3 regions of the Terrabacter sp. GCM10028922 genome follow, and region 1 is predicted to be linked to each of the others. Evidence: predicted binding sites of a transcription regulator. Region 1 holds the regulator's gene; each other region holds the start of a gene.
What was found. The regulator HspR, encoded in region 1, represses chaperone genes until heat shock. The targets are predictions, from matches to a motif close to AAGTTGAGTCNNNNNGACTCAACTT.
Positions count from the first base shown of each region.

Region 1 (9,573 bases):
GCCTACGTCTTCGACCTCGACGGCGTCGTCCGCGACTTCGCCACGGGCGACGCCGGCCCGGCCATCGAGGCCGCCCTCGGGCTGCCCGCGGGACACGTGTCGGCCACGGCGTTCCGCAGCGAGCTGCTGCTCCCGACGATCACGGGTCGGCAGTCCTTCGCCGAGTGGTACTCCGCGATCTGTGCGGCGCTGGAGGAGGTCGTGCCCGAGCCCGACCGCGTGCGCGAACACATGGAGCAGTGGCGGGCGCACCGCGGCTCCGTCATCGACGAGACCGTCGAGCGGCTCGAGACGCTGCGCTCCGACGGCCACCGGACGTACGTCTTCACCAACGGCACCGACCAGGTGCCGCACGAGCTGGAGCTCCTGGGCATCACCCGTCTCTTCGACGGGCTGCTCAACAGCGCCGACTTCGGGGTGGCCAAACCCGACCCCGACGCGTATGCCGCCGCCCACGCGGCGATCGAGGCCGACCTCGGGCGTCCCGTTCCGCGACCGGACGTGTGGTTCACGGACGACCGCGACGATAACGTCGCGGCCGCCCGTGAGTTCGGCTGGGAGGCAGAAGTTTTCAGGCGCTGAGCCGAGGTGAGCTCAGGGTGAGCTCCTCGCCCGTGTCGCCGACGCCGACAGTCACCGTGGAGCCGTCGCGCACCTCTCCGGACAGGAGGCCTCGCGCCAGCCGGTCGCCGATCTCCCGCTGGACGAGGCGCCGCAGCGGACGGGCGCCGTACGCCGGGTCGTACCCGCGCTCGGCGAGCCACCGCCGCGCCGCGTCGGTGACCTCGAGCGTGACCCGCCGGTCGGACAGCCGGGTGGCGAACGCCCGCACCTGCAGGTCGACGATGTGCGCGAGGTCGTCGCGGCTCAGGCCGTCGAAGACGACGACCTCGTCGAGCCGGTTGAGGAACTCGGGCTTGAAGGTCGAGCGCACGACGCCCATGACCGACTCGCGCCGCGCCTCGGGGCTCAGCGTCGGGTCGGTCAGGAACTGCGACCCGAGGTTGGACGTGAGCACGAGGATGACGTTGCGGAAGTCGACCGTGCGGCCCTGACCGTCGGTGAGCCGGCCGTCGTCGAGCACCTGGAGCAGGATGTCGAACGTCTCGGGGTGCGCCTTCTCGACCTCGTCGAGCAGGATCACGGAGTACGGCCGGCGTCGGACCGCCTCGGTCAGCTGCCCGCCCTCCTCGTAGCCGACGTAGCCCGGCGGGGCACCGATGAGGCGGGCCACCGAGTGGCGTTCGGAGTACTCCGACATGTCGATGCGCACCATGGCGCGCTCGTCGTCGAAGAGGAAGTCGGCCAGGCTCTTGGCGAGCTCGGTCTTCCCGACGCCTGTCGGGCCGAGGAAGAGGAACGAGCCGGTCGGGCGGTCGGGGTCGGAGACGCCTGCGCGCGTGCGCCGGACGGCATCCGACACGGCCCGGACGGCGTCCGTCTGGCCGATGAGGCGCGCGCCGATGTGCTGCTCCATGTGGAGCAGCTTCTCGGACTCGCCCTCGAGGAGGCGGCCCGCCGGGATGCCGGTCCAGGCGGAGATGACGTCGGCGATGTCGTCGGCACCGACCTCCTCCTTGACCATCGGTGGCTCGTCGCTGGCCGTGGCCGCGGCCTCGCGCTCCTGTGCCGACGCGAGCTCCTTCTCCAGCGTCGGGAGGTCGCCGTAGAGGATCTTCGAGGCGGCGCCGAGGTCACCCTCGCGCTGGAGCCGGTCGGCCTGCGTGCGCAGGTCGTCGATGCGGGCCTTGAGGTCACCGACGGCGTTCAGGCCGGACTTCTCGGCCTCCCACCGGGCGTTGAGCGCGGCGAGCTCCTCGGTGCGGTCGGCAAGGTCCTTGCGCAGTCGCTCGAGCCGCTCGCGCGACGCGTCGTCGGTCTCCTGCTCGAGCGCGAACTCCTCCATCTTGAGACGGTCGACGGCACGACGGAGCTCGTCGATCTCGACGGGGCTCGAGTCGATCTCCATGCGCAGGCGCGAGGCCGCCTCGTCGATGAGGTCGATGGCCTTGTCGGGCAGCTGGCGGCCGCTGATGTAGCGGTCGGACAGCGAGGCGGCGGCGACGAGGGCCGAGTCGGCGATCGTCACCTTGTGGTGGCCCTCGTAGCGCTCCTTGAGCCCGCGGAGGATCGCGATGGTGTCCTCGACCGACGGCTCCCCGACGAAGACCTGCTGGAAGCGCCGCTCCAGTGCGGCGTCCTTCTCGATGTGCTGGCGGTACTCGTCGAGCGTCGTCGCCCCGACGAGGCGAAGCTCGCCGCGGGCGAGCATGGGCTTGAGCATGTTGCCCGCGTCCATCGCGCTCTCGCCGCCCGCGCCCGCACCGACGACGGTGTGGATCTCGTCGATGAAGGTGACGATGTGCCCGTCGCTCTGCCTGATCTCCTCGAGCACGGCCTTGAGGCGCTCCTCGAACTCGCCGCGGTACTTGGCGCCGGCGACCATGGCCGAGAGGTCGAGGTTGTAGAGGGTCTTGTCGCGCAGGCTCTCGGGCACGTCTCCCTCGACGATGCGCTGGGCGAGGCCCTCGACGACGGCGGTCTTGCCGACACCGGGCTCACCGATGAGGACGGGGTTGTTCTTCGTGCGGCGGCTCAGCACCTGCACGACGCGGCGGATCTCGGCGTCGCGGCCGATGACGGGGTCGAGCTTGCCATCGCGGGCGCGGGCCGTGAGGTCGGTGCCGTACTTCGCGAGCGCCTCGAACGTGCCCTCGGGGTTGTCGGACGTGACGGCGCGCCCGCCGCGCAGCTCGGGGATGGCCTTCTCGACGGCGTCGGCGTCCAGGCCGAACTGCCCGGTGCGGGCCAGTGCGAGCAGCAGGTGGTCGGTGGAGACGAAGGAGTCGCCCATGGCCGTCATGTACTGCTGGGCCTGCTGGACGACGCGCAGGCCCTGGGGCGAGAGCTGCGGCTGCTGCGCGCCTCCGGTCACCTGCGGCATGGCGGCCATGGCTCGCTCTGCCGCGGTCGTCGCGGCCTCGACGCTCGACCCGCCGGCCGTGAGCAGCGCCGGGGTCGTGGTGCCGCTCTGGGCTGCCAACGCCAGCAGCAGGTGAGCCGGCTCGATGTTCGGGTGGTGCTTGCCCGTGGCCGTCGTCGCGGCCTGGGCGAAGGCCTCCTGAGCCTTGTTGGTCAGCTGTAGGTCCATGCGTTCTCCTGGTGCGGGGACTCGGTCAGTGGTGACAACCCTCGTGAAGTTGAGTGTATTCCACTCAACTTCACGTACCGAGCAGGCGTGCCCGACGGTCAGGCCGGACAGAGCTGCCTGCGCTCTCCCGGGCGTCCTCAGTCGTGCGGGTCGGGGTCGTACCAGCCGTCGTGCGCCGCCGCGAGCTGCATGAACCGAGCGGCGTAGGCCGGGTCGTCGGGGGTGCGCACGTAGACGGCCCACTCGTGGTCGTCCGAGTCGTCCTCACCGGCCAGCGCCTCGCGCACGACCCGCACCTCCGTCAGCCCTTCGGCCTCGAGCGCGTCGGCGAGCTGCTCGGCGTCGTCGCGGTCCGGCAGGACGATCAGGTGCTCGACGACAGGCCCGGGGCTCACGATCCCAGCGTAGGTGGGCCGACGACGCCCTGGCGCCTCGCGGCGCCAGTCAGGCCGCCGACCTGCACGTCAGACGGCATCGTCCGGCTCGGAACCGGTCTCGACGACGCGCCGGGCGATCTCGCGCAGCTTCACGTTGTGGTCCTGCGACGCCCGCCGGAGCGCCCCGAACGCCTCCTCGGAGGTCATCCGGTGGCGCTCGATGAGGATCCCCATGGCCTGCCCGACGAGGCGATGGCTCTCGACCGCACGCTCGAGGTTGGCCTCGTTCTGGCGGAACCGGTCGACCATGACGATGCGGTCGACCGACTGGGCCAGCGAATGGAGCAGCAGCTCGCCGAGCGTGCGCTCCACGGCGCCGTCCCCCGAGAGGTGGCGGCCCTCGATCCAGACCTGGCAGTGCGCGTGCTCTCCGCGCGAGCCGATGAGCAGACCGTCGCCGCTACCGTGGCCACGGCCGTCACCGGCCGCGCCAGCCCCATCAGCGCCGTCAGCGCCGTGACTGCCGTCCAGCTCCTCGAGCGCCAGGGCTGCGCGGGCCGCCGGCGCCAGCGCGGACGGCGGGACGATGCCGGACGCGTTCGCATGGAGGTCGTGCTGGATCGTCGTCACGCGAAGCACGGCCTCACCGCCGAGCGCGTCCCCGAGGGCCGCGGCGGCAACCGAGAGCACCTCCTCGAGGTCCTCCGACCGCACCATCTGCCGAGCCGCGGCGACGATCCGCTCGGCGGCGTCGGTCGCAGGGCGCGACGGGGGCGGGACGCTCACGTGGGCCTCCAGGGGTATGCGTTGGAAGGCCCGCGAACTTGGAGGCAGCACAGTCTTGCATCACCTCGCGGGCTCGGACAAAACGCGACACGAGCGAGCTGGACCGCATCTCGCGGACCGGGACGCGACGACCGCCGGGAGACTGCTCGCCCGGCGGTCGGTCGTCACGCCTGCGGCTCAGGCGTCGTCGGGGTCCTGGCCGGTCTCGACGACCCTGGCAGCGATCTCGCGAAGCTTGATGTTGCGGTTGAGCGAGGCCTGCCGCAGCATCTCGAAGCCCTGCTTCGCCGTGACCCGGTGCCGCTCGATGAGGACTCCGACGGCGTGGCCGATCAGGCGGTGGCTCTCGATGGCCTGCTCGAGCTGCTGCTCCTTCTCGGAGTGGGCGCGTTGGGCGACGACGCGGTCGACGGCCTGGCCCAGCGTCTGGGCGAGCAGGTCACCGACGACGAGCTCGTCGCTCGAGACGAGGCGCGGTTCGTCGAACTGGACCCACGCGCGGCAGTCCGACTGCTGGGCGCTGGGCAGGAGCAGCAGGCCCTCACGCTTCTGCCCCACGAGCGCGTCGTGGGTGTACGGAGTCGACTCGAGGCCACGGCGGACCGAGACGTCGAGATCCGACAGCGCCACGTGACCACGGGGTGAGAGGAGCACGGCGTCACCCTTCTCCGGCGTCACGCGCAGCGTGACCTCACCGTCGAAGAGCACCGTGAAGCCCGTGACGGCCGTCGCGAGGGCCTGGTCGAGCTCGTCGGCGGCCGCGAGGTCGACCGCCAACCGGGCAGCGAGCTCGCGGCGCATCCGCGACTCGCGCTCTCGCGTCTCGTCCGTGAAGACGACGATGACGAAACCCGGGTGCTCGGGCGTGCCGCGGACGCTGGCGGCCCGGGCGTGCACCCATGCCTCGCCACCGCCCCGGCGCAGGATGCGGTAGCGACCCTCGACGACCGGTTGGCCGGCACGCTGCAGCTCGAGGCGCTCCTCGTGGGCCCGATGCTCCTCGGGGTACTGCTCGGCCGGGACCCACCACGGGTACGGCGGCACGTACGGCCCGCTGTCGAGGGACCAGCCGAACGTCCTCGTGAAGGCGGCGTTCATCTCGACGACGCGCCCCTCCGCGTCGCTGATGACGAACGGCTCCTGGATCGCGCCGACGATCGCCCGCAGCCACGACGCGTCGCGCGAGCGGGCCTGCGCCCGGACCAGGTTGGCGGCGAGGCGAGCCCGCAGCTCGTCGGGCTCGAACGGCTTGACGACATAGTCGTCGGCCCCCTCGACGAGGCCCGTCGTGCTCGCCTCGACCCCGGCCCGAGCCGACAGCAGCACGACGGGCAGGTCGCGCAGGTCGGGGTCGCTGCGAATCTCGCGGACGAGGGTGAGGCCGTCCATGCGCGGCATCATGACGTCGGCCAGCACGATCGACGGGCGGTGCGAGCGCATCCACTCGAGCGCCTCGACGCCGTCCCGGACGGAAGCGACGTCGTAGTCGACGACGAGGTGCCTCGCGACGTAGTCGCGCATGTCGTGGTTGTCCTCGACGACGAGCAGTGTGGGGCGCACGGAGCCCGTCGTGTCGACCCCCGCATCGGCTGCCGGCGTCGAGGTGGGAGCCGGCTCGTCGGCGCCGGCCTCCGACTCGTCGGGCACGACCCACGTGCGCGCCTCGCTGAGGAACGACTCGACGGGCCGCGGCGTGATCGACGGGCGCTGCGTCGTGACGTCGCTGGGCGACCCCCACGGCAGTCGGACCGTGAACGTGCTGCCGCTTCCCTCCTTCGAGGTCACCGTGATGGTGCCGTCGAGCAGGTCGACGAGCTGCTTGACGAGCGCGAGCCCGATGCCGGCGCCCTCACGCGACCGTCGCTCGTCACGGCGGTCGAGCTGGCGGAAGCGGTCGAAGACGCGGTCGAGGTCAGGTTCGGCGATGCCGATGCCGGTGTCGGTGACCGACACCGCATAGCCCTCCGCGTCTGTCGCGAGTCGCAGCGTGATGCGGCCGCGCGGCGTGAACTTGAGCGCGTTCGACAGGAGGTTGAGCACGATCCGCTCGAACATGTCCACGTCGACGTAGGCCTCGCGGTCGATCTCGTCGCACTCGACCTCGAAGACGAGGCCCATCCGCTCGATGGCCGGACGGAAGTTCGCGGCGACCCCGCTCGTCAGCTCTTCGACGTCGGCCCGCACGCGGTGCGCCTCGATCGCGCCGGCCTCGGCGCGGGTGAGGTCGAGGATGCGGTCGACGAGGCTGGAGAGCCGCTCGGTGTTGCGGCCGATGAGCTCGAAACGCTGACGCTGCTCGGCGTCGAGGGCCGGGTCGAGCAGGGCGTCGTGCACCGGACCGGCGATGAGCGTCAGCGGCGTGCGCAGCTCATGGCTGACGTTGGCGAAGAAGTCGGCCTTCGCGACGTCGAGCTCGGCGAGCGACCTCACCCGGTGCCGTTCGTTGCGCAGGTGGCGCAGCCCGCTGAGGACCGAGGCGACGTGCGAGGCGCACAGCTCGGCATACACCTGGAGCGCGGTGTCCCACGGGCGGCGCGGGTTCTCGGTCAGCACGAGGTGGGCGCTCGGCTCGCCGCGTCTCGGCCCGCGGACCGGCACCACGTGGACGCCGTCTCCCTCGACGGGCGCACTGCCCGGGCCCGCCCACACGAGGTCGGCGTCCAGGTGGTCCTCGGTGTGGGCGCGGAGCACGTCGAGGGTGCGGCGTCGCACGTCTGCGGGGCTGTCGGCGTCGGCGAGGGTGTCGACGAGCTCTGCCGAGGCCCTGGCACGCCGGTCGGCGAGCACCTTGGCCGTCGTCTCGGTCGCCACGTTGAGCACGCCGCGCACGACGCCGTCCGCGTCGCGGATCGCGCCGTAGGTCCACGTGAAGTAGGCCTCCTCGAGGAAGCCGTTCCGGTCGACGACGAGCAGCTCGTCCTCGACCCACGTCGCGGGACCGCCGGCCAGCACGCAGTCGAACATCGGTCCGATGACGTCCCAGACCTCGGGCCAGACCTCCTGCACCGGCTTGCCCCAGGCGCCCGGGTGCTTGTTGGCGCCGAGCATCGCGCGGTAGCCGTCGTTGTAGATCATGGCCAGCTCGCTCCCCCAGCACACGAGCATGGGGAAACGCGAGGCGAGGCACACGTCGACGACTGTGCTCAACGTGGCAGGCCACGTGTCGACCGGCCCGAGCGACGTCGCGGACCAGTCGGTGCTGCCGAAGAGCTCCTGCATCTCGCTCCTGGGCGACGTGCCGGCGAGAGCCGAGTCCGTCGGGATGGCGCGCGAGAGGTCACTCTCGGGGTGGTGCGGAGTCACACGACCGCTCGGACTGGGGACAACGGTGGACCTCCGCTGCGACGTACTGCGACAAGCCCCATTGGCTCGAGGCTGGCACAGTCTTGCACAGGACCCAGCGCTGTCGGGGCGAGCACGCTAGCGCTCCGGGCGCCAGACCACGAGCGCCTGCGAGGAGGGTGACCGTGGCGGTCGCTGCCCGGGTCGCACGGCGACGACCTCGCCCCGCGGACCGACCGCGAAGACCCGCGCTCCTGCCGACAGCGCCGCCTGCGCCGCGGAGAGCTCGGCGGACAGCTCCTCGACCCGGGCCTGGAGCGCCGTCACGTGGTTCTCGAGGTCGAGGATGCGCTGGATGCCGACGAGCGAGACCCCCTCCTGGGAGAGTCGCTGCACCTCGCGGAGCAGCGCGACGTCGCGGGTGCTGTAGCGCCGGCCCCCTCCGCGTGTGCGTGACGGCGACACGAGGCCGAGCCGGTCGTACTGACGCAGCGTCTGCGCGTGCATGCCGGCCAGCTCGGCAGCGACGGAGATGACGAAGACCGGGGCGTCGTCGTCGTGACCTCCTGGGCGGGGGCTCCTGCGTGCCATCGTCGTCACCGTCCTCTCGTCAGGAGCGAGCGCGCTCGAAGAGCTCGGCACGCGGGTCGTGGCCGTCCTCGGCGGCGGCCATGCGCTCGACGGCCTCGCGGGCCTCGTCGGTCAGGCGCTGCGGTACGACGACCTGCACCTTGGCGAGTAGGTCGCCCGTGTGGTCACCGCGCTTCACGCCCCTGCCCTTGAGCCGCAGGACTCGCCCGCTCGGCGTCCCGGGGGCGACCTTCACCTTGACCGAACCGCCGTCGAGAGTGGGCACCGCGACGGTCGCACCGAGCGCGGCCTCCGCGAACGTGACCGGCAGGTCGAGCGTCAGGTTGTCGCCCTCGCGCCCGAAGACCGGGTGCTTGTCGACCGAGACGGTGAGGATGAGGTCACCGGCCGGCGCGCCCGGGTCGCCTCGGCGGCCCTTGCCGCGCAGGCGGATGCGCTGGCCGTCCTTGACACCGGCGGGGATGCGGACGTTGATGCGCCCCAGGTCGGGCGAGCTCAGCGTGACGGTCGACCCCTCGACGGCGTCGCGGAAACCGATGCTCGTGCTCGCCTGGACGTCGGCGCCGGGTCGCGGGCCCGCCGGGGCGCCATAGCCGCCGAAGCCGCCGGCCGCACCCGGGCCGGCACCGGGGCCGGCACCGCCGAACATCTGCCCGAGGATGTCGTCGAGGTTCGGCGGGGCGCCACCGGTGCCGAAGCGGACGCGCTGCCCGCCCGGACCGCCCGCACCGCCGAAGGCGGAGAAGATGTCCTCGAACCCCGCGCCGGCGCCCCCGGGGCCACCCGCCGTGAAGCGGGCACCACCGTGGGACATCGCGCGGATCGCGTCGTACTCGCGGCGCTGCTCGGGGTCGGACAGGACGGCATACGCCTCGCCGATCTCCTTGAAGCGGTCCTCCGCTGCGGTGTCGCCGACGTTGTGGTCGGGGTGCATCGTGCGGGCGAGCCTGCGGTACGTCTTCTTGATCGTCGCGGCGTCGGCGTCCTGGGGCACGCCGAGGATCGCGTAGAAGTCCTTCTCGAACCAGTCCTGACTAGCCATGGCGCACCTCCTTCGTCACTGTGGTCCCATCATCGGGTATGCCGCCGGGCTGCGGGTGCAGCCCGGCGACGGACGTGTCAGGCGGGGTCGGCAACCGAGACCCGTGCGGCGCGGACCAGTCGGTCACCGATGCGGTAGCCCGGCTGGAGCACCTGGACGACGGTCGTGGCAGACGCGCCCTCGGGCAGGTCGGCCTCGATGTGCATGAGAGCCTCGTGCACATTGGGGTCGAACTCCTGGCCGGCCTCCCCGAGCCGCTCGACGCCGTACCTGCCGAGGATCGACTCGATCTTGTCGGCGATCGCGGCGAACGGGCCCTCGGAGAGGTCTCCCGCCTGGCGCGC
Region 1 is NZ_JBHTFG010000023.1:340,980-350,552, reverse strand. It holds gene ACFQU3_RS18440 (HAD family hydrolase) at 1-582, shown strand, start outside; gene clpB (ATP-dependent chaperone ClpB) at 572-3,151, opposite strand; gene ACFQU3_RS18430 (ribonuclease E inhibitor RraB) at 3,289-3,546, opposite strand; gene ACFQU3_RS18425 (ANTAR domain-containing protein) at 3,616-4,314, opposite strand; gene ACFQU3_RS18420 (ATP-binding protein) at 4,492-7,617, opposite strand; gene ACFQU3_RS18415 (heat shock protein transcriptional repressor HspR) at 7,735-8,187, opposite strand; gene ACFQU3_RS18410 (DnaJ C-terminal domain-containing protein) at 8,207-9,229, opposite strand; gene ACFQU3_RS18405 (nucleotide exchange factor GrpE) at 9,307-9,573, opposite strand, start outside.

Region 2 (9,573 bases), on a different contig from region 1:
GCTTCGGGCTCGTGCGGGCCGCGACCCCGAGCGGACTGATCGCGACTCTGGCGAGGCTGGACGCACCCGACACGACAGCCACGACGACCACCGCGGCCACGACGGCGCCGGTCTGCCACAACGGCAGCACGAGCTCGCTCAGCTCGAACGGCCGGCCCTGGAAGGTCAGGCGGGCCACGAGCGGCAGGACCGCGAGGTAGAGGACCACGCCGGTCAGAGCGCCGACGAGCGCCTGCGTGGCGGCCTCCGCGAGCGTCATGAGCGTGACCTGACCCGACGTCGCGCCGGCCAGGCGCAGGGCCGCGAGGCGCTGGTCGCGCCGCGCGATCGCGAGCCGCGCCGCGACGCCGCCCAAGGTGAGGATCGGGATGACCATGCACGTGGTGGCGATCCAGGCGAGCGTCACGTAGAGGTCGCCGATCGTGGCCTGCTCGATCGAGAGGCCGCCGCCACCGCCCCCACCGGACAGCGCGGCGTTGCGGGACTCGAACGCCATGAGACCCGCGACGGAGACGAGAAGTGCTGCGGTCGCCACGGCGAAGGACGCGACGGCGAGCACGCCGGGCACGCGGTTGTCGGCAGTATCGGCGCGACGCAGCCGCCACCACAGCGAGACGGCCGCGTTCACCGGGCCACCCCCACGGACGCGGCGCGCTCGACGATGCGGCCGTCGCGCACGCGGGCGACGCCGTGGCACCAGGCCGCGACGTTCTCGTCGTGGGTCACGACGACGAGCGAGGCGCCGGTGTGGGCGGCGAGCTGGGTGAGGTGGTGCATGACCTCGGCGCTCGTCGTCTGGTCGAGCGCGCCCGTCGGCTCGTCGGCGAACACCACACCCGGCCGGGCAACGAGGGCCCGCGCGATCGCGACGCGCTGCGCCTGACCACCGGACAGCTCACCGGGACGGCGCTTCTCGAGCCCGGAGAGCCCGAGCGGCGGGAAGAGCGTCGCGGCGCGCCGGGTCGCCTCGGCGCGGGAGACGCCGTCGAGCATGAGCGGCAGGGCGACGTTCTCGATCGCGGGCAGCTCGGGCAGCAGCATCCCCTGCTGGAAGACGAACCCGAAGTCATTGCGGCGCAAGACTGTTCGCTCACGGTCCGACATGCGCGCAATGTCCCGGCCGCGCCAGAGCACCTGGCCACCGGTCGGTCGCAGGATGCCCGCGAGCACGTGCAGCAGTGTCGTCTTGCCCGACCCGGACGGACCCATGACGGCCAGGCTCTCGCCCGCGCCGATCGTCAGGTCCACGCCGCCGAGGGCGGGCGGGCCGGCGGACGTGCCCTTGCCGTAGGTCATGACGAGGTCGCGGGCGACGAGGTCGCGCGAGGCGTCCACGGGCACAGGGGTGGACAGGGGCCCGGCGAGGGCGGGGGAGGGGGCGCGTTCTGGCGCGGCGGACGGCATACGGGCGGCGTCGTGGTGGCTCATGGCCCAACCCTCGCGGCTCGGCCCACGTCGACACATCGGTCGCAGGTCGCCTCCCGCGGGAGGCGGCGTACGACCCGGGTATGAGGCGTACCCTCCCCGTCCCTCACCGAGGGCGTATGCCGCCGGGCTCGGCCCCCGGGAACGGCGAAGGGGCCGGGGACCTCGGTCCCCGACCCCTTCGGTCGGCCGTGCTGCGGCGGGCGAAGAGCCGGTCAGCGCTCCGTGCCGGTCAGCCCCGAGTCGGGGTAGATCTGGTCGTCCGGGACGTTGGACGGCGCCGTGACGTTGACCCCGAGCGCCTCGTCGAGGGCCGCGCCCTCGGGAAGCTCCGGAAGGTCGTCGGCCGGGCGGTGGCCCTTGTCCGGGTGGGCCATGTCGGAGAACGTGAACGTCTCCTCCTTGCCTTCGCCCTCGGTGTCGACCTTGACGTACTGGCCGGACGAGAACTGGCCGAACAGGATCCGCTCGGACAGGGCGTCCTCGATCTCGCGCTGGATGGTCCGGCGGAGCGGGCGCGCACCGAGCACGGGGTCGTAGCCCTTCTTGGCGAGCAGGTCCTTCGCGGCCTGCGTGAGCTCCATGCCCATGTCCTTGTCCTTGAGCCGATTGTCGAGCTTGGCGATCTCGAGGTCGACGATCTGGATGATCTCCTCGCGGCTGAGGTGCGGGAAGACGATCGTGTCGTCGACACGGTTGAGGAACTCGGGCCGGAAGTGCTGCTTGAGCTCGTCGATGACCTTCGCCTTCATCCGCTCGTAGTCGGAGCGGGTGTCGGGTCCGGCCGAGAAGCCCATGCTGGCCTTGGAGATGTCCCTCGTGCCGAGGTTGGTCGTCATGATGATGACGGTGTTCTTGAAGTCGACCATCCGACCCTGCGAGTCGGTGAGTCGGCCGTCCTCGAGCACCTGCAGCAGCGAGTTGAAGATCTCCGGGTGGGCCTTCTCCACCTCGTCGAAGAGCACGACCGAGAACGGCTTGCGGCGGACCTTCTCGGTCAGCTGGCCGCCCTCTTCGTATCCGACGTAGCCGGGCGGGCTGCCGAAGAGGCGGCTCACCGTGTGCTTCTCGGAGAACTCCGACATGTCGAGCTGGATCAGCGCGTCCTCGCTGCCGAAGAGGAACTCGGCGAGCGTCTTGGCCAGCTCGGTCTTACCCACACCGGTGGGACCGGCGAAGATGAACGAGCCTCCCGGGCGGCGCGGGTCCTTCAGGCCTGCGCGCGTGCGACGGATCGCCTGCGACAGGGCCTTGACCGCGTCGTCCATGCCGACGATCCGCTTGTGCAGCTCGTCCTCCATGTGGAGCAGCCGGCTCGACTCCTCCTCGGTCAGCTTGAAGACCGGGATGCCGGTGCTCGCCGCCAGGACCTCGGCGATGAGCTCCTCGTCGACCTCGGCCACGACGTCCATGTCGCCCGACTTCCACTGGGCCTCACGGGCAGCCTTCTCCTGGCGCAGGCGCTTCTCGTCGTCGCGGACTCGGGCCGCGCGCTCGAAGTCCTGGCCGTCGATGGCGGACTCCTTCTCGCGGACGAGCGCCGCGATCTTCTCGTCGAACTCGCGAAGGTCCGGCGGAGCCGTCATGCGGCGGATGCGCAGGCGCGCGCCCGCCTCGTCGATGAGGTCGATCGCCTTGTCGGGCAGGAAGCGGTCGTTGACGTAGCGGTCGGCCATGTTGGCGGCCGCGACGAGCGCGCCGTCGGTGATCGTGACGCGGTGGTGCGCCTCGTAGCGGTCGCGCAGACCCTTGAGGATCTCGATGGCGTGCGGCAGGGTCGGCTCCTGCACCTGGATCGGCTGGAAGCGCCGCTCGAGGGCCGAGTCCTTCTCGATGTGCTTGCGGTACTCGTCGAGAGTCGTCGCACCGATCGTCTGCAGCTCACCGCGGGCGAGCATCGGCTTGAGGATCGACGCGGCGTCGATGGCGCCCTCGGCGGCACCCGCACCGACGAGCGTGTGGATCTCGTCGATGAAGATGATGATGTCGCCGCGGGTGCGAATCTCCTTGAGGACCTTCTTCAGCCGCTCCTCGAAGTCACCGCGGTAGCGGCTGCCTGCGACGAGCGAGCCGAGGTCGAGGGTGTAGAGCTGCTTGTCCTTGAGCGTCTCGGGCACCTCGCCCTTGACGATGTCCTGGGCCAGGCCCTCGACGACGGCGGTCTTGCCGACGCCGGGCTCGCCGATGAGGACAGGGTTGTTCTTCGTGCGGCGGCTCAGCACCTGCATGACCCGCTCGATCTCCTTCTCACGCCCGATGACCGGGTCCAGCTTGCCCTCGCGGGCAGCCTGCGTGAGGTTGCGACCGAACTGGTCGAGCACGAGGGAGCCCGCGGGCGTCCCCTCGGTCTGGCCCTGGCCGACGCCGGCGCCGGCCTTCTCGCCGCTCTGGCCACCCTGGTAGCCGGAGAGCAGCTGGATGACCTGCTGGCGGACCTTGTTGAGCTCCGCGCCGAGCTTGACGAGGACCTGGGCGGCGACGCCCTCGCCCTCGCGGATCAGGCCCAGCAGGATGTGCTCGGTGCCGATGTAGCTGTGGCCGAGCTGGAGCGCCTCGCGGAGCGAGTACTCGAGGACCTTCTTCGCGCGGGGCGTGAAGGGAATGTGGCCGGTGGGGGCCTGCTGCCCCTGGCCGATGATCTCCTGGACCTGGGCCCGGACCGCTTCGAGCGAGATGTCGAGCGATTCGAGGGCCTTCGCGGCGACGCCTTCGCCTTCGTGGATCAGACCCAGGAGGATGTGCTCGGTCCCGATGTAGTTGTGGTTGAGCAGCCGCGCCTCTTCCTGGGCGAGGACAACCACCCTTCGGGCCCTGTCGGTGAACCGTTCGAACATGTTCTTCTCCTGACTGATCGAGAGACATCTCGATGCTATCCGTGCCCGCTGTCGACGAGCACACCCCGACCAACGCCAGTCGGATCCCTCCTGTTCCCCATCCTGAGCGTGATCGGCTCAGGTTCGGCCGCTGTTCGCCGTGAGCGGACAGGCGCCGCATGGTGTGTCGGCATGTTCTTACACCTTGTTCGTACCCGGCGGGCCCGCGCGTCTTACCCGCGTGGGCCGAGCTGGGGGACCGAGGCGGGCAGCCCAGCCGACGACGTATGCCGCCGGGCCCGGGTCAGGCGAGGCCGCGGGCGAAGCGTTCGTGGAGCTCGCGCATCTCGTCCTCGAGCTCGGGAACCGGTCCGTCGACGACCGCGTCCGGCACGACGTCGCGGATCGACAGCGGCGCGACGGGAGACGGCGCCGAGCCCCACGCCGAACGCCAGGCCCTCAGCTGGGCCGAGCTCACGGCATACACGATGCGGCCCAGGCCGACCCAGGCGTGCGCGGCCGAGCACATGGGGCAGTGCTCGCCCGACGTGTAGACGGCGGCGGCAGCTCGCTCCTCGGCGGACAGGTGCGCACCGGCCCAGCGCGCGATGGCGAGCTCCGGGTGCTGGGTGGCCTCGAGGGCGACGACGTGGTTGTGGTCCTCGAAGAGCACCCGGCCGTCGCCCGACACGAGCACCGAGCCGAAGGGCTCGTCGCCGCGCTCGAGGGCCAGCCGCGCCTGGCTGACGGCGCGTCGCAGGTGGACGAGGTCGGTCGGCGAGACGGTCATGCCACCCTCCCTGTGACGAGTGCGAACGTCACGAAGGCGCCCCCGTCGGCCTCGAGCATCGACTGCACGGGTGACGTCGGCTGGCCCTTGAGCTCCATCACGGCCCGCTCCCAGAGGAGCCAGTTGGCGCAGGCGTCGGGCTGGTTGCGTCCCGTCACGGCGGCGAAGGCGCGGCTGAACTCCCACTGGCTGCGCAACCAGTCGGTCGTGTGCCACGCCGCGGTCTCGGCGCCGACGACGTTGTCGATGTGGTCAGGGATCTCGCCGAGCTCACGCACCTCGGTCGTGAGGGCGGGCGTGGCCACCCCGAGCTGGCCGCCCGGCTTGAGGAACTTCGCGAGGTAGGGCGGGTAGTGGTCGCCCGTGCCGAAGTACTCCCACGCGTCGATGCTGACGATCGCGTCGAACGTGCCGTGGCCGAAGGGCAGGGAGTGGGCGTCGACCCGCATCGGCAGGACGCTGTCGTCGACCCCGGCCTTGCGGAACACCTCACCGGCCTCGCTCGGGTCGACCCACAGGTCGGCGGCGATGACGCGCACGCCGTACTCCCGGGCGAGGAAGACGGACGTCGCGCCGAGGCCCGAGCCGAGGTCGAGGACGCGCATGCCGGGGCGCAGGTCGAGGTCGGCGGCCAGGTCCTCGAGCAGCCAGAGCGGGTGCGGGCCCATGTCGAGGTCGACGAGCCACTTCGCGTCGTACTTCGAGGACTTCGGGTACGCGTCCCGGGTCAGGTGGTCGAGGGCTGGCATGTCCTGATCCTTGCCGCTCGCGGGGGAGCAGTCGACCGGGATTCACCGACCGAACGCGCTGCTTGTGCCCGAACGTGCTGCCGGGTCTCGAACGCGCTGGTGCACCGACGTGTTCGGCACCGAACGAGTCGTTCGAGCAGCACAGGGTGGCTGGACGGAGTCAGCCGACGCGGACGAGGCGCTCCGGTGTCAGGTCCACCAGGGAGGTGCAGCCGGTCAGCGCGAGCTGGAGGTCGAGCTCGGCGCGCAGGTTGCGCAGCACTTCCGACACGCCCTCGGCGCCGGCGAGAGCCAGCCCGTAGACATGCGGTCTGCCGATGCCAACAGCCGTGGCCCCAAGCGCAAGGGCCACGAAAGCGTCTGCGCCGCAACGGATCCCGCTGTCGAAGATGACCGGCATCGACGACCCGCTCGACCGCACCGCCTCGACGACCCCCGGCAGGGCCTCGAGCGCAGCGAACGACCGGTCGACCTGCCGCCCGCCGTGGTTGGAGACGTAGATGCCGTCGACCCCGGCCTCGACGGCCCGGCGCGCGTCGTCCGGGTGCAGGATCCCCTTGAGCACGATGGGCAGCCGGGTCAGCGCGCGCAGCCGCGGCAGGTCGTCCCAGGTGAGGGAGGGCCGGCTGAAGACGTCGAGGAAGGTCTCGACCGCGGCCCGCGGCTCGGGAGCCGTCAGGTTGCGCCGCAGGTCTCCGGGGTGGTTGCGGCTCATCGACAGCAGCGTGGCGACGGCGGCCGGCGTCGGACGCGGGCGCGGCTCCGGCGACCCCGCCGCCACGCGCTCGGCGACGAGACGCCGGAAGACGGGGTCGGACGTGTACTGAGCGATGCCCTCGCCGCGCGCGAACGGCAGGTGCCCGAGGTCGAGGTCACGCGGTCGCCACCCGAGGCATGCCGTGTCGAGCGTGACGACGAGGGCGTCGCTCCCGCACGCCTCGGCGCGCGAGACGAGGCTCTCGACGAGGTCGTCGTTGCTGCTCCAGTAGAGTTGGTACCAGTGGCCCGACCCCGCGAGGGTGCGCGCGATGTCCTCCATCGGCACGGACGCCTGGGTGCTGATGATCTGCGTGACGGACTGCTCCCGGGCGGCATGCGCGACGGCGAGGTCGGCGTCCTCATGAGCCATCGAGAGCACCCCGACCGGCGCGAGGAGGAACGGGCTCTCGTGCCGCCGCCCGAAGAGCTCGACAGCGGTGTCGCGCTCCGTCGTGTCCACGAGCATGCGCGGCACGACCTGCCACCGGTCGAAGGCCGCGACGTTGGCCGCTGCGCTCACCTCGGAGCCCGCCGACCCTGCGACGTAAGCGAATCCGCGGCGTGACATGACCTTGCGCGCAGCCTCCTCCAGCTGCGTGCCGTCGGTCGGCACCTCGGGGCGGTGCCCGAACGCACCCGCCCGGTAGATGGCGGACTGAACGGTCCGGCCGAACGACTCCCACGGCATACGCGCTCCTCTCCGGAGCCGGTCGTCCCACGCCCGGCGCACGAGGTCGTCTCGTGCGGGCAGTCTGCCGCAGCCCGCCTCGCGGGTCGACCGGACGGCGCCGTCGGACGGCGGCCCGGTCACCAGGTGACGGAGATGGTGTCGCGCCACCAGCGCTCGAGCTCGTCCGCGGGCTCGGACCGGCGACGGCTCCACAGCCTGAGGTAGAGGTCGACCGGCTCGCCGGTCAGGGTGAGGTCGGCGCTGCCCGCCTCGGGCGACTCCGGCCGCACCCGCCGGGTGACGATGGGGCGCCCGGTCGCGAGCTCGACGAGCCAGGCGACGTCGACGTCGTCGGGCCGCACGAGCACCGACGTGTCGTCACCGGGCGACGCGCCGCGGCGGCTGCGGGTCACGAACCCGACGAGCAGCTCGTCGATGCCATCGACGGCGATCTCTGGCCGGATCCACGTCTCGTCCGGGCGGGCCGAGCGACCGAGCCGCGCGGACAGGGCGTCGACGGCGTGGATCGTCGTCTCGTGGCACTGCCGCCGGGTCCAGAAGAGCCGGGCGGCGGGTGCGTCCTGGAGGAAGACGAACGCCTCCAGGTCGTCGGGGGCGTCGACGACGGCCTGGAGCAGGGCCGTCGCCCCCTCGTCGAACCAGCCGAGGACATCGGGCGCGTCCCGGCCCTCCTGCTCCAGGGCGGCAGTGTCCTCGATCGGCGCACCGGACAGGTGGCTGGCGGCCCAGCGATGCACCATCCCCTGGTGCGCCACGAGGTCGAGCACGGTCCAGTCGGGACACGTCGGTACGGGCGCGTCGAGGCCGGCGGCCATCGCGTTGGCGCGCAGCACGGTCGAGGCCGCACCGAGCGCGTCCCCCAACTCCTCGAGGCCGACTCCCAGCGGCCCCGGTGTCGCAAGGCTGTGGTCGTCGATCGAACGCATGGCAGCGAGTGTGCCGCACCGTGGCGCTGCCCGGCGGACGTCGCCGGGTCGCGTGCTTGGCCGGGGTGCCGTGGCGGCGGCGGTAGATTTGCCCGGCGGGGGCGGTCACCACCGCACACCGTCCGTCATCCGAGCGACATCCCAGCACCTCCGGAGGCCTTTGTGGACGCCAGCGACCTGCTGCGCAATGCGCTCCTGCAGCTGTCCAAGCAGGAGAAGATCCGAGACGTCGTCGAGAAGGCGCCGGTGTCGCGCTCGGTCGTCAAGCGCTTCGTGCCCGGCGCCCGGAACGCCGATGTCGTCGGTGCCGCCTCGGAGATCGCGGCGTCGGGCCGCCTCTCGACGATCGACTACCTCGGAGAGGACACGACCGACCTCGAGCAGGCGCAGCACACCCGCGACGCGTACGTCGCGCTCCTCACGGCGTTGCGCGACCAGGGGCTCACCGAGGGCGGCAAGGTCGAGGTGTCGCTCAAGCTCAGTGCCCTCGGCCAGGCCCTCCCGGGCGACGGCAACGCGATCGCCCTCGAGCACGCCCGGGCGATCTGTGAGGTCGCGCGTGAGGCCGGCACCACCGTGACCCTCGACATGGAGGACCACACGACGACCGATCTCACGCTCGAGGCGCTGCGTGAGCTGCGGGCCGACTTCCCGACCGTCGGCGCGGTCCTGCAGGCGTACCTCTACCGCACCGAGGCGGACTGCCGTGACCTCGCCTACGCCGGGTCGCGCGTGCGCCTGTGCAAGGGGGCGTACAAGGAACCAGAGTCGGTCGCCTTCCAGGCCGGTGCCGAGGTCGACAAGTCCTACGTGCGCTGCCTCAAGATCCTCATGCAGGGCGAGGGCTACCCGATGGTGGCGTCCCACGACCCGCGCCTCATCGAGATCGCCGGGGCGCTCGGTGGACAGGCGGGCCGCGACCCGAAGTCGTTCGAGTACCAGATGCTCTACGGCATCAGGCCCGAGGAGCAGAAGCGCATCGCCGACCGCGGTGACCAGATGCGTGTCTACATCCCGTACGGCGAGGAGTGGTACGGCTACCTCATGCGTCGCATGGCGGAGAAGCCCGCCAACGTCATGTTCTTCCTGCGCGGCGTCGCGACCAAGGGCTGAGAGGCGGACATGACGACGACGGCAATCTTCGGTGCGGGGGTCATGGGCGAGACGCTCGTCTCCGGGCTCATCCGCTCGGGCCGCACACCCGGTGACCTCATCGTCACCGGGCGCACGCCCGACAAGGTCAACGCGCTCGCCGCGCGCCACGGCGTACGCGTGCTGCCGAACCGCGAGGCGGCCGACGCCGCCGACACGCTCGTGCTGTGCGTCAAGCCCCAGGACATGGCGTCCCTGCTCGACGAGATCCACGACCACGTCGCGCCCGGCAACACCGTCATCTCCCTGGCGGCGGGCATCACGACCG
Region 2 is NZ_JBHTFG010000009.1:220,691-230,263, forward strand. It holds gene ACFQU3_RS09865 (FtsX-like permease family protein) at 1-628, opposite strand, end outside; gene ACFQU3_RS09870 (ABC transporter ATP-binding protein) at 625-1,428, opposite strand; gene ACFQU3_RS09875 (ATP-dependent Clp protease ATP-binding subunit) at 1,641-4,259, opposite strand; gene ACFQU3_RS09880 (nucleoside deaminase) at 4,543-5,028, opposite strand; gene ACFQU3_RS09885 (SAM-dependent methyltransferase) at 5,025-5,777, opposite strand; gene ACFQU3_RS09890 (lactate 2-monooxygenase) at 5,938-7,224, opposite strand; gene ACFQU3_RS09895 (maleylpyruvate isomerase N-terminal domain-containing protein) at 7,344-8,153, opposite strand; gene ACFQU3_RS09900 (proline dehydrogenase family protein) at 8,316-9,266, shown strand; gene proC (pyrroline-5-carboxylate reductase) at 9,276-9,573, shown strand, end outside.
Region 2: the regulator HspR is predicted to act here: its motif matches at 4,359-4,383, upstream of ACFQU3_RS09875 (ATP-dependent Clp protease ATP-binding subunit).

Region 3 (9,573 bases), 290 kb from region 1:
GGGCCTGCTCGGCCTCGAGCATCCGGTCGAGGATGCGGCGGACCCACATGCCGCCCGCGTCGATGTTGAGGCTGTAGAACTCGTGCCCGGGGTTCGCGTCGATGGCCGCCTGCTGTGCGGTCAGCATCGCCTCGTCCTCGGCGAACACGCCCTGCACCCCGTCCCGCAGCCTGGTTGTGATGAGCTGGCTGTCGAGGCGGTAGTTGCGCATGAACGCCCAGAAGTAGTGGCTGGTGCGGTCGGTCTCGGGGGTGATCGTGTTCATCACGTAGCCGTTGACACCCTGGGAGCGGTCGCCCTGCGGCGCCCCGGTGCCCGCCTTTGCGACACCCACGTCGATGCAGATGGTGGACGGCGCGTAGTAGTGGATGATCTGCCAGCGGTCCACGCGCCCGGTGAAGCCGGGGAACCTGTCGCGCATGTTCCCCAGCCAGAACGGTGGCGGCTCCACGTCGCGCATCCACCGCTCGACGGTCACGCTGCCGTCGTCCTCGCGGCGGGTGTGGAACTCCGACTCGCTGAGCTCGGCCTGCCCGATGGTGCTGCCGTGCACGAACTCCTCGTGCGTGAGGTCCATGAGGTTGTCGAGGACGAGCTGGTAGTTGCACCTCGCCTCGATCGTGAGGCCGTCACCGGCCCAGTCGGGGTGGTCCATCTGGTGCATGTCCGGCAGCTTCGCCGGGTCCGCGAGCGTCGGGTCACCGAGCCAGACCCAGACGTAGCGGTAGCGCTCGACCGTCGGGTAGGAGGGCACCATCGCGCTGGGGTTCACCGTCTCCTGGGCCGGCATCTGGGTGCAGCGGCCCGCGGAGTCGTAGCGCAGCCCGTGGTACGGGCACTGGATCTCGTCGTTCCCGACGAGCCGACCCATCGACAGCGGCGCCAGACGGTGCCAGCAGGCATCGGCCAGGGCGACCGTCCGACCGTCCGACGTGCGGTAGAGCGCGAGCGGCTTGCCGGCGACGGTCCGCCCCAGGACGCCCCTGGTCGTGACCTCGTGATCCCATCCGGCGGCATACCAGGCGTTGAGAGGGTGGGGGAAGATCGTGGCGGTGACGGTCCGCTCGGGCTGCAGGGTGGTCATCGTCGACTCTGGTTCGCTGGGGCTGCTGGCCCCTGCAGGATCGTGCTGGCTGCGGGGTCCCGACTACGCCGTTTCCGCCTGACGGAAGTCCGGCGTCGGCGCGCCCAGCGCGCGGGAGATGCCACGGCTCGCGGCCCGCAGGGCCGGAGCGAGCGCGAGGGGTGAGACGGTGCCGTGGCGGGCCACGACGGAGAGCGCGGCGACGACGTCGTCGTTCGCGTCGTGGATCGGGCACGCGACCGACACGGCGTCGAGGGTGACCTGGCGGTCGCTGACGGCGACGCCCGTCCGACGCACGTCGGCGAGCACGGCGCGCAGCTGGTCCGGGTCGCCGATGGTGTGTGCGGTCCACGTGCGCAAGGGGCGGGCGAGCACCTGCTCGCGCACGTCGGACGGGGCGTGGGCGAGAAGTGCAAGACCGACGCCCGTCGCGTGCAGGGCGAACCGGTCACCGACCCTCGTGAGCACGGTGACCGACCGGCGTCCCGTCAGGCGCTCGATGAACACCGCTTCGGTCTGCTCCCGCACGGCGAGCTGGACGTTCTCCGCGGTGGCGACGAAGAGATCCTCCATGTACGGCAGCGCGACCTCGCGCAGGCCGAGGCCGCGCGGGGCGAGCGAGGCGACCTCCCACAGCCGCAGCCCCACCTGGATACGACCGGCAGGTGTGCGCTCCAGCGCACCCCAGGAGACGAGGTCGCTGACGATGCGGTGCGTGGTGGTGAGGGGCAGACCGCTCTCCCGGCTGACCTCCTGCAGAGTGCGGGTCGGGTGGTCTGGGGTGAACGCGGCCAGCACGTCGAGCGTGCGGTTGGTCAGCGACATGGCCGCCCCCGTATGCCCGTCACGCCCGAGGGCGGGACGCGCTCGAGACGAAGGCCGCCGACAGTGACGTGGCCATGAGCGCGATCGTCTCGAGCGCCGGCTCGACCGGGCCGCGGTGGGTGAAGGCGTGGTCGACGCCTTCGACCATGCGATGCGTCACGGGTACGCCGGCAGCAGCCAGGGCACGCGCGTACGCGTCGCCCTCGTCACGCAGGATGTCGTACTCCGCGGTGATGACGAGGGCCGGGGCGAGCCCGGTGAGGTCGTCGGCGAGCAACGGGGAGACCAGCGGGTCGGCGCGACGGGAGGCGTCCGGCACGTACGACGAGTCGAAGAGGCGCCCCATGCCAGGAGTGAGCAACGGCTTGTCGGTGCGGGCCCGCTTGTCGCCGGGGTCGACCGTCAGGTCCAGTGGCGGGTAGTCGAGGATCTGCAGCAGGGGGCTCGGCTCGCCCCGGTCGCGCGCGGACAGGCACACCCCGGCGGCGAGGTTGCCTCCGGCGCTGTGGCCGCCGACCGTGACCCGCGACCCGTCCCAGCCCTGCGCCTCACCATGCCGGGTCACCCACACGGTGACGTCGTACGCCTGGGTGGCCGCCACCGGGAAGGCTCGCTGCGGCGCCACGTCGTAGTCGACGTTCACGACCACGCAGTGCGCGTGCGCCGCGATGTAGCGGCAGATGTGGTCGTCGGCCTCGGGATGGCGGAACACGAAGCCGCCCCCGTGGAAGTTGACGTACACCGGGGGCGGCAACGGGGACCAGACGGGTGGCCGGTAGATCGTGCAGGAGACGTCCCCGACCGAGGTGGGCACCCGGATCTTCGTCACGCGCTTCGGGATCTCCTCGAAACGGAGCCCCCGCGGCGGCTTCTGCATCAGGAAGGACAGCGCCTGCATGGCTCTGACCGTGACGGCATCCATGGTGCCCATCGCACGCTCCTCAAACGTTCAGGAATCCTGACGATGAGCTTAGCGCACAGGACGAGCTCCGGGTAGCCCCCGGGAGGCCTCCTCGCGGGCGCGAGGTGCCGGGGCAGCCACCGGCTGCCCCGGCCACCCTCGACTCGGCGGCTCAGACCGCCGCGTGCCGCTGCGCCTCGTCGGAGCCGGTGTCGGACCCGGTGCCGGAGCTCGCGTCGGAGCCCGAGTCGGAGCCGTTGCCGGAGCTCTTGTCGGAGCTGGACCCGATGGCCTGGTGCGAGCCGGCGTGCGAGACCGAGATCTTGCGCGGCTTCGCCTCCTCGGCGACCGGGATCTTCAGGGAGAGGACGCCGTCGCGGTAGTCGGCCTCGATGCGGTCGAGGGCGAGGCCGCGCCCGAGCGAGAGCTGGCGCGCGAAGGTGCCCGTGGGCCGCTCGCGCGAGAGCCACTGGGCTCCCTCTTCCTCGGGGCCGGTGCGCTCTGCGCGCACGGTGAGGGTGCGGTCCTCGACGTCGATGTCGATGCTGCCCGGGTCGACGCCCGGCAGGTCGATGTGGGCGACGAAGCTCTCGCCGGACCGGTAGAGGTCCATCGGCATGATCGCGTTGCCCGTCGTGCCGCGCAGGCTGTCGTTGAAGAGCCGGTCGAACGTGCGGTCGAGGCCGCGGAACGGGTCGAAGGTGCTGGTGCTCATGGTTACTCCTGGGATGAACGGTGAGGCCGATCTGATCGGCCCCGACGGACCTTTCTTGAGTGGTAGCCGCTCAACTTCGTGCTGTGTTCCCAGTTTTAGACGAGGACATCGGTGTCGTCAAGCGTGCACGACCGACGTCCTAGCGAGGGTCGTCAGAGCGCCGCGGCGACCGAGCGACCGGCGGTGCGCCCGCTGAACAGGCAGCCTCCGAGGAAGGTCCCCTCGAGCGAGTTGTAGCCGTGCATGCCGCCCCCGCCGAAGCCGCTGACCTCGCCGGCGGCGTACACACCGGGCAGGGGCTCGCCGCCGGGTCGCAGGACCCGTCCGGCGAGGTCGGTCTCCAGCCCGCCCAGCGTCTTGCGGGTGAGGATGTTGAGGCGCACGGCGATGAGTGGGCCGGCCTTCGGGTCGAGCAGCTTGTGCGGGGTCGCGACGCGGATCAGCTTGTCGCCGCGGTAGTTCCGCGCGCCTCGGATGGCCGTGATCTGGGCGTCCTTGGTGAAGTCGTTGTCGATCTCGTTGTCACGGGCGACGATCGTGCGGCGCAGCGACTCGAGCTCGATGAGCCCGTCGCCGGTCAGCGCGTTCATGCCCCTGACGAGCTCGTCGAGGGAGTCGGCGACGACGAAGTCCTCGCCGTGCTCCTTGAACGCCTCGACGGGACCCGGGGCTCCCTTGCGGACGCGGCCCAGCACCTGCCTGACGTCCTTGCCGGTGAGGTCGGGGTTCTGCTCCGAGCCCGACAGGGCGAACTCCTTCTCGATGATGCGCTGCGTCAGCACGAACCACGAGTAGTCGTGACCGCTGCGCATGATGTGCCCGAGCGTGCCCAGCGTGTCGAAGCCCGGGAAGTAGGGGGCCGGGAAGCGGCGGCCGCGCGCGTCGAGCCACAGCGACGAGGGGCCGGGGAGGATGCGGATGCCGTGGTTGTCCCAGACGGGGTCCCAGTTGCGCAGGCCCTCGGTGTAGTGCCACATGCGGTCGGGGTTGATGACGTGGCCGCCCGCGTGCTCCGTGATCACGAGCATTCGCCCGTCGACGTGAGCGGGGACGCCGGCGACCATGCGGGCGGGCGGGGTGCCGAGCCGCTCCGGCCAGGCCTTGCGGACGAGGTCGTGGTTCCCTCCGATGCCGCCGCTCGTGACGACCACGGCCTGGGCGGCGATCTCGAAGTCGCCGATCCCGTTGCGGTTGCTGGGCTTTCCGCGCTCGACGGCGTCCGGTGCAAGCACGGTGCCGCGCACGCCGGTGACGCCTCCGCCGGACGTCACGAGCTCGTCGACGCGGTGGCGCAGGGCGAGGGTGACCCGTCCGGCGTCGACACCGGCGCGGACCCGTCGCTCGAAGGGCTCGACGAGACCCGGGCCCGTGCCCCACGTGACGTGGAAGCGCGGCACCGAGTTGCCGTGGCCGTCCGCGCGGCCGTCGCCGCGCTCGGCCCAGCCGACGACGGGGAAGAGCCGGTGTCCCTGCTCGTGCAGCCACGATCGCTTCTCGCCCGCCGCGAAGTGGAGGTACGCCTCGGCCCACTTGCGGGGCCAGAAGTCCTCGTCGCGGTCGAACTGTGCCGAGCCCATCCAGTCCTGGGTCGCGAGCTCGAGGCTGTCCTTGATGCCCATGCGGCGCTGCTCGGGGCTGTCGACGAGGAAGAGCCCGCCGAAGCTCCAGAACGCCTGGCCGCCGAGGGACTGCTCGCCCTCCTGGTCGACGAGGACGACGCGCTTGCCGCGGTCCGCGAGCTCGGCGGTGGCGACGAGACCGGCCAGACCGGCTCCAACGACGACGACGTCGGCTTCCATGGGTCCCTTTCCTCGGCGTGCCCGCAGTGTTGTCCGCAGTGGTGCCCGCTGACGTGCCCGCTGAGGTGCCCGCGGTGCTCGCCCAGCCTCTAGGTCACGACCGCACGGGTCAACCACCGTGGCCGAGTTGACAGCAAGAAGATGTAATGAGAATCATTCTCGCATGACTCGCCGAACGATGTCCCTCCTCCTTCCGCTCCTCGCCGGAGCCCTGACTGCCTGCGCCACACCGGCGTCCCCCGGAGCGGCGGCGCCGACCAGCACTCCGTCCTCACCGGCTCCGACGGCGCAGGCGCAGGGCCCGAGCCCGCGCCTCGCCGTGAGCCATGCGAGCGGGGTGGCTGTCCTCGACGCACGCACGCTGAAGGTCCTCGCCGACCTGCCGACGACGGGTTTCGTGCGGCTCAACTCCGCGGGGGACGGCCGCCACGTGCTCGTCACCTCGGGCGATGCCTGGCGCGTCCTCGACCTCGGTGCGTGGACCGAGCCGCACGGCGACCACGGTCACTCCTTCACCACGGCGCCGCGGTTCACGGGGGCGGCCTTCGCCGGCTCGCACCCGGGTCACGTCGTCGTCCACGGCGGCCGCACCGTGCTCTTCGCCGACGGCACCGGTGAGATCCAGGTGCTCGACCCGGCGAAGCTCGCGACGTCGAGCGCACCCTCGGTCGTGCGCCACCGGACGCCGGAGCCGCACCACGGCGTGGCCGTCCAGCTGCCGGACGCGACCCTCGTGCACAGCCTCGGCGACGACGAGGCGCGCACCGGCGCCGTCGCGCGCGACGTCTCCGGCCGTGAGGTGGCCCGCACCGACGCGTGCCCCGGGCTTCACGGCGAGGCCGTCGCCGCCGGCCACGCAGTCACGCTCGGCTGCGAGGACGGCATCCTCGTCTTCCGGGACGGCGCCTTCACCAAGGTGGCGAGCCCGGACGCGTACGGCCGCATCGGCAACCAGGCCGGCTCCGAGGCGTCTCCCGTCGTCCTCGGCGACTACAAGGTCGACCGTGACGCGAAGCTCGAACGCCCGACCCGCATCTCGCTCACGGACACGGCGACGGGCCGCCTGCGCCTCGTCGAGGTCGGGGCCAGCTACTCCTTCCGCAGCCTCGAGCGCGGGCCGGGCGGCGAGGCGCTCCTCCTCGGCACCGACGGGCGGCTGCGCGTCATCGACCCCGGCACCGGGCGCACGACGCGGTCGATCCCCGTCGTCCGGCCGTGGAGCGAGCCGCTCGAGTGGCAGGACCCGCGACCGGCGGTGCGGGTCGTGGGCGACCGCGCCTACGTCACCGACCCGACGGCATCCGGGCTCGTCGCGGTCGACCTGGCGAGCGGCCGCGTCGTCGGCCGCGGCACGCTCCCCGGCGTCCCCAACGAGATCGCCGGCGTCAACGGCTGACCGCTCGCCGACGCAGCGCTCCACCCATGGGTGGATGGTTGTGGCGAATGACAGACGATTGCCGCAACGATCCAGCCACGGGCGGATGGTCGTGCGGACCGCGACGGTGCCAGCAGGACGGGCCGGCTGCGTCGCGGCTGGCTCGGGCTTGCGCGCTGGTTACGATGCGATGGTGCTGGCCCCGGATGACGCCGGTCGCCCTGACCCCACCACCGACCGTGTCCAGCAGGGAGCGCGGCCGGACCGACCGGATCGACTCCCTCCGCTGGCTCATGGTCCGGTGAGGCGCTCCCGCCTGCTCGACGGCCCGGTCCCGGTGCTGGTCCTGGTCGTCGCCGCGGTCGTCGCAGGTGGGCTGCACGGCGGCTTCACGGACCTGTACGTGTACCAGCACGCGGGTCGCAGGGTGCTCGAGGGGCTGCCGGCTCTCGGGTCCAGCGACCCGGTGACCGGGCTGTCGTTCACCTACCCGCCGTTCGCCGCGTTCGTCATGGTGCCGCTGGCGCTGATGCCGGCGTGGCTCGCCGCCGCGCTCTGGACCGGGGCGTCGGTGGGCGCGCTCGCGGCGGTCGTCGTGCTCGTGCGTCGCGCACTGGACCGGCCCGCCCCGGGGTGGCTGGTCGCGCTCCTCACCGGCGGTGCGCTCGCCATGGAGCCGGTGTGGCAGAACCTCGTCTTCGGACAGGTCAACGCGTTCGTCATGGTGGCGGTGCTCGTCGACCTGCTCTTGCCGGGCCGGCGCTGGTCCGGTGTGCTGCTGGGGCTGGCGGCCGGCGTGAAGCTGACCCCCTTGGTTCTCGTCGCGCTGCTCGTGCTGGTCGGGCGGCGTGCGACTGCGGGCCGAGCGATCCTGGCCTTCGCCGGCACGGTCGCGGTCGGGTTCGTCGCGGCGCCGGGCTGGGCCACGAGGTACTGGACCGATGGCCTCGTCGACGCCGGCCGCATCGGGCCACCGGCCTTGGCCCACAACCAGTCGGTGCACGGCGCGCTGACCCGGCTGCTCGAAGGCCGACCGCCGACCCTGCTGTGGCTCGCGCTCGCGGTGCCCCTCTGCGTCGCCATCCTGCTCGTGGCGAGAGCCTGGTGGCGCCGCGGCGACCACGTGCTCGGCACGTGCCTGGCGGCGGTGGCCATGCTGGTCGCGTCGCCGATCTCGTGGTCGCACCACTGGGTGTGGGCGGTGCCGATCGCGCTGGCCCTGTGGGAGCGCAGCCGGTGGGCGGCCGCCGCGTGGACCGCGGTGTTCGTGACCCGTCCCGTGCTCTGGCCCCCCTGGGGTCGGAGTCTCGAGTACGGCTGGAGTCCGTTCGAGCACCTCGTCGGCAACGCCTACCTCCTCGCCGCCCTCGCGCTCTCGGTGTGGGCCACGGTCGCCCTCGTGTCCCGAGCCGGGCTGTCGGCTCGCCCCAGGGACATCGCGCCGGCGCCATAGCGAGGGATCGGCTACTGCCCGGTCCTGCCGTCGATGCACTCGCGCAGCAGGTCGGCGTGCCCGCAGTGCCGCGCATACTCCTCGATCATGTGGACCAGGACCTCGCGCAGGTTGATCGGGTTCCTCGGGTCGAGGCTCATGAGGTCGAGCGACTCGGCGCGGTCGACGAACGCCTCCGCGTTGGCCACCTCCTCGCGCCAGCGCTCCCACGCCTCGGCCACGACCACGTCGTCACCGACGGCGCCGTTGAAGTCGGCGTCCCTGTCGTCGGTGCGGTAGAGGTACGGCACGTCCTCGCCGGCCATGACGCGCCGGAACCAGCTCTGCTCGACGTGGGCGAGGTGGCGCACGAGCCCGAGCAACGACATCGTCGAGGGCGGCACGGAGCGCATCGCCAGCTGCTCCGCCGTCAGGCCGGAGCACTTCATCTCGAGGGTGAGGCGGTAGCTGCGGAGGTAGTCGAGAAGCGTCGCGCGCTCGTCGCCGAGGACGGCGTCCTGCGAGCGGGGGTCGTCCTCGGGGTCCACCCACATGTCGGGGTACGTCTGTCCGGCCATGCGTGCCATCGTGGTCGCGCCGCGGCCCACGCGCCATCCGGTTTCCGCCGCGACGTCACCGGGCCGCCTACGCCGAGGGCGAATCAGCCTGCAGCAGAGTTGGATCCCCAGTAGACACCCCCCCGGGCACGCTGGGTCCATGACCGACATCCTCACACCAGCACCGCTGGACGACCAGCTGTCGATGCAGCTGCTCCACCAGCGGATCATCGTCCTCGGGGCGGAGGTGGACGACCCGATCGCCAACCGGATCACTGCCCAGCTGCTCCTGCTCTCGGCGCGCGACCCACGCGCCGACATCAGCCTCTACGTCAACAGCCCGGGCGGCTCCGTCACGGCCGGGCTCGCCATCTACGACACGATGCGGGTCATCCCGAACGACGTGTCCACTCTCGCAGTGGGATTCGCGGCCTCCATGGGTCAGTTCCTGCTCGGGGCGGGCACCCCCGGCAAGCGCTTCGCCCTGCCCAACGCGCGGATCATGATGCACCAGCCGTCGGCGGGCATCCAGGGCACGGCCGCCGACGTCGAGGTGCAGGCCAACAACCTCAAGGTGGTCAAGCGTCGGGTCAACGAGCTCCAGGCGGAGCACACCGGCCAGACCGTCGAGCAGATCACGCGGGACAGCGAACGCGACCGCTGGTTCAGCGCGGAGGAGGCGGAGGCGTACGGCATCGTCGACCACGTGGTCAGCTCTCTCGCCGACGTCCGCCCGGTCGGCGTCGAGCGGAAGGTGGGTCTGCGGTGAGCAGCTACACGATCCCCTACGTCATCGAGCGGACTCCGGCCGGCGAGCGCAGCTTCGACATCTACAGCCGGTTGCTCCAGGAGCGGATCATCTTCGTGGGCACGGAGATCGACGAC
Region 3 is NZ_JBHTFG010000023.1:46,066-55,638, forward strand. It holds gene ACFQU3_RS17125 (Rieske 2Fe-2S domain-containing protein) at 1-1,084, opposite strand, end outside; gene ACFQU3_RS17130 (IclR family transcriptional regulator) at 1,148-1,909, opposite strand; gene ACFQU3_RS17135 (alpha/beta hydrolase) at 1,929-2,840, opposite strand; gene ACFQU3_RS17140 (Hsp20/alpha crystallin family protein) at 2,983-3,525, opposite strand; gene ACFQU3_RS17145 (FAD-binding dehydrogenase) at 3,678-5,324, opposite strand; gene aztD (zinc metallochaperone AztD) at 5,488-6,720, shown strand; gene ACFQU3_RS17155 (glycosyltransferase 87 family protein) at 7,001-8,152, shown strand; gene ACFQU3_RS17160 (DinB family protein) at 8,164-8,709, opposite strand; gene ACFQU3_RS17165 (ATP-dependent Clp protease proteolytic subunit) at 8,849-9,457, shown strand; gene ACFQU3_RS17170 (ClpP family protease) at 9,454-9,573, shown strand, end outside.
Region 3: the regulator HspR is predicted to act here: its motif matches at 3,578-3,602, upstream of ACFQU3_RS17140 (Hsp20/alpha crystallin family protein).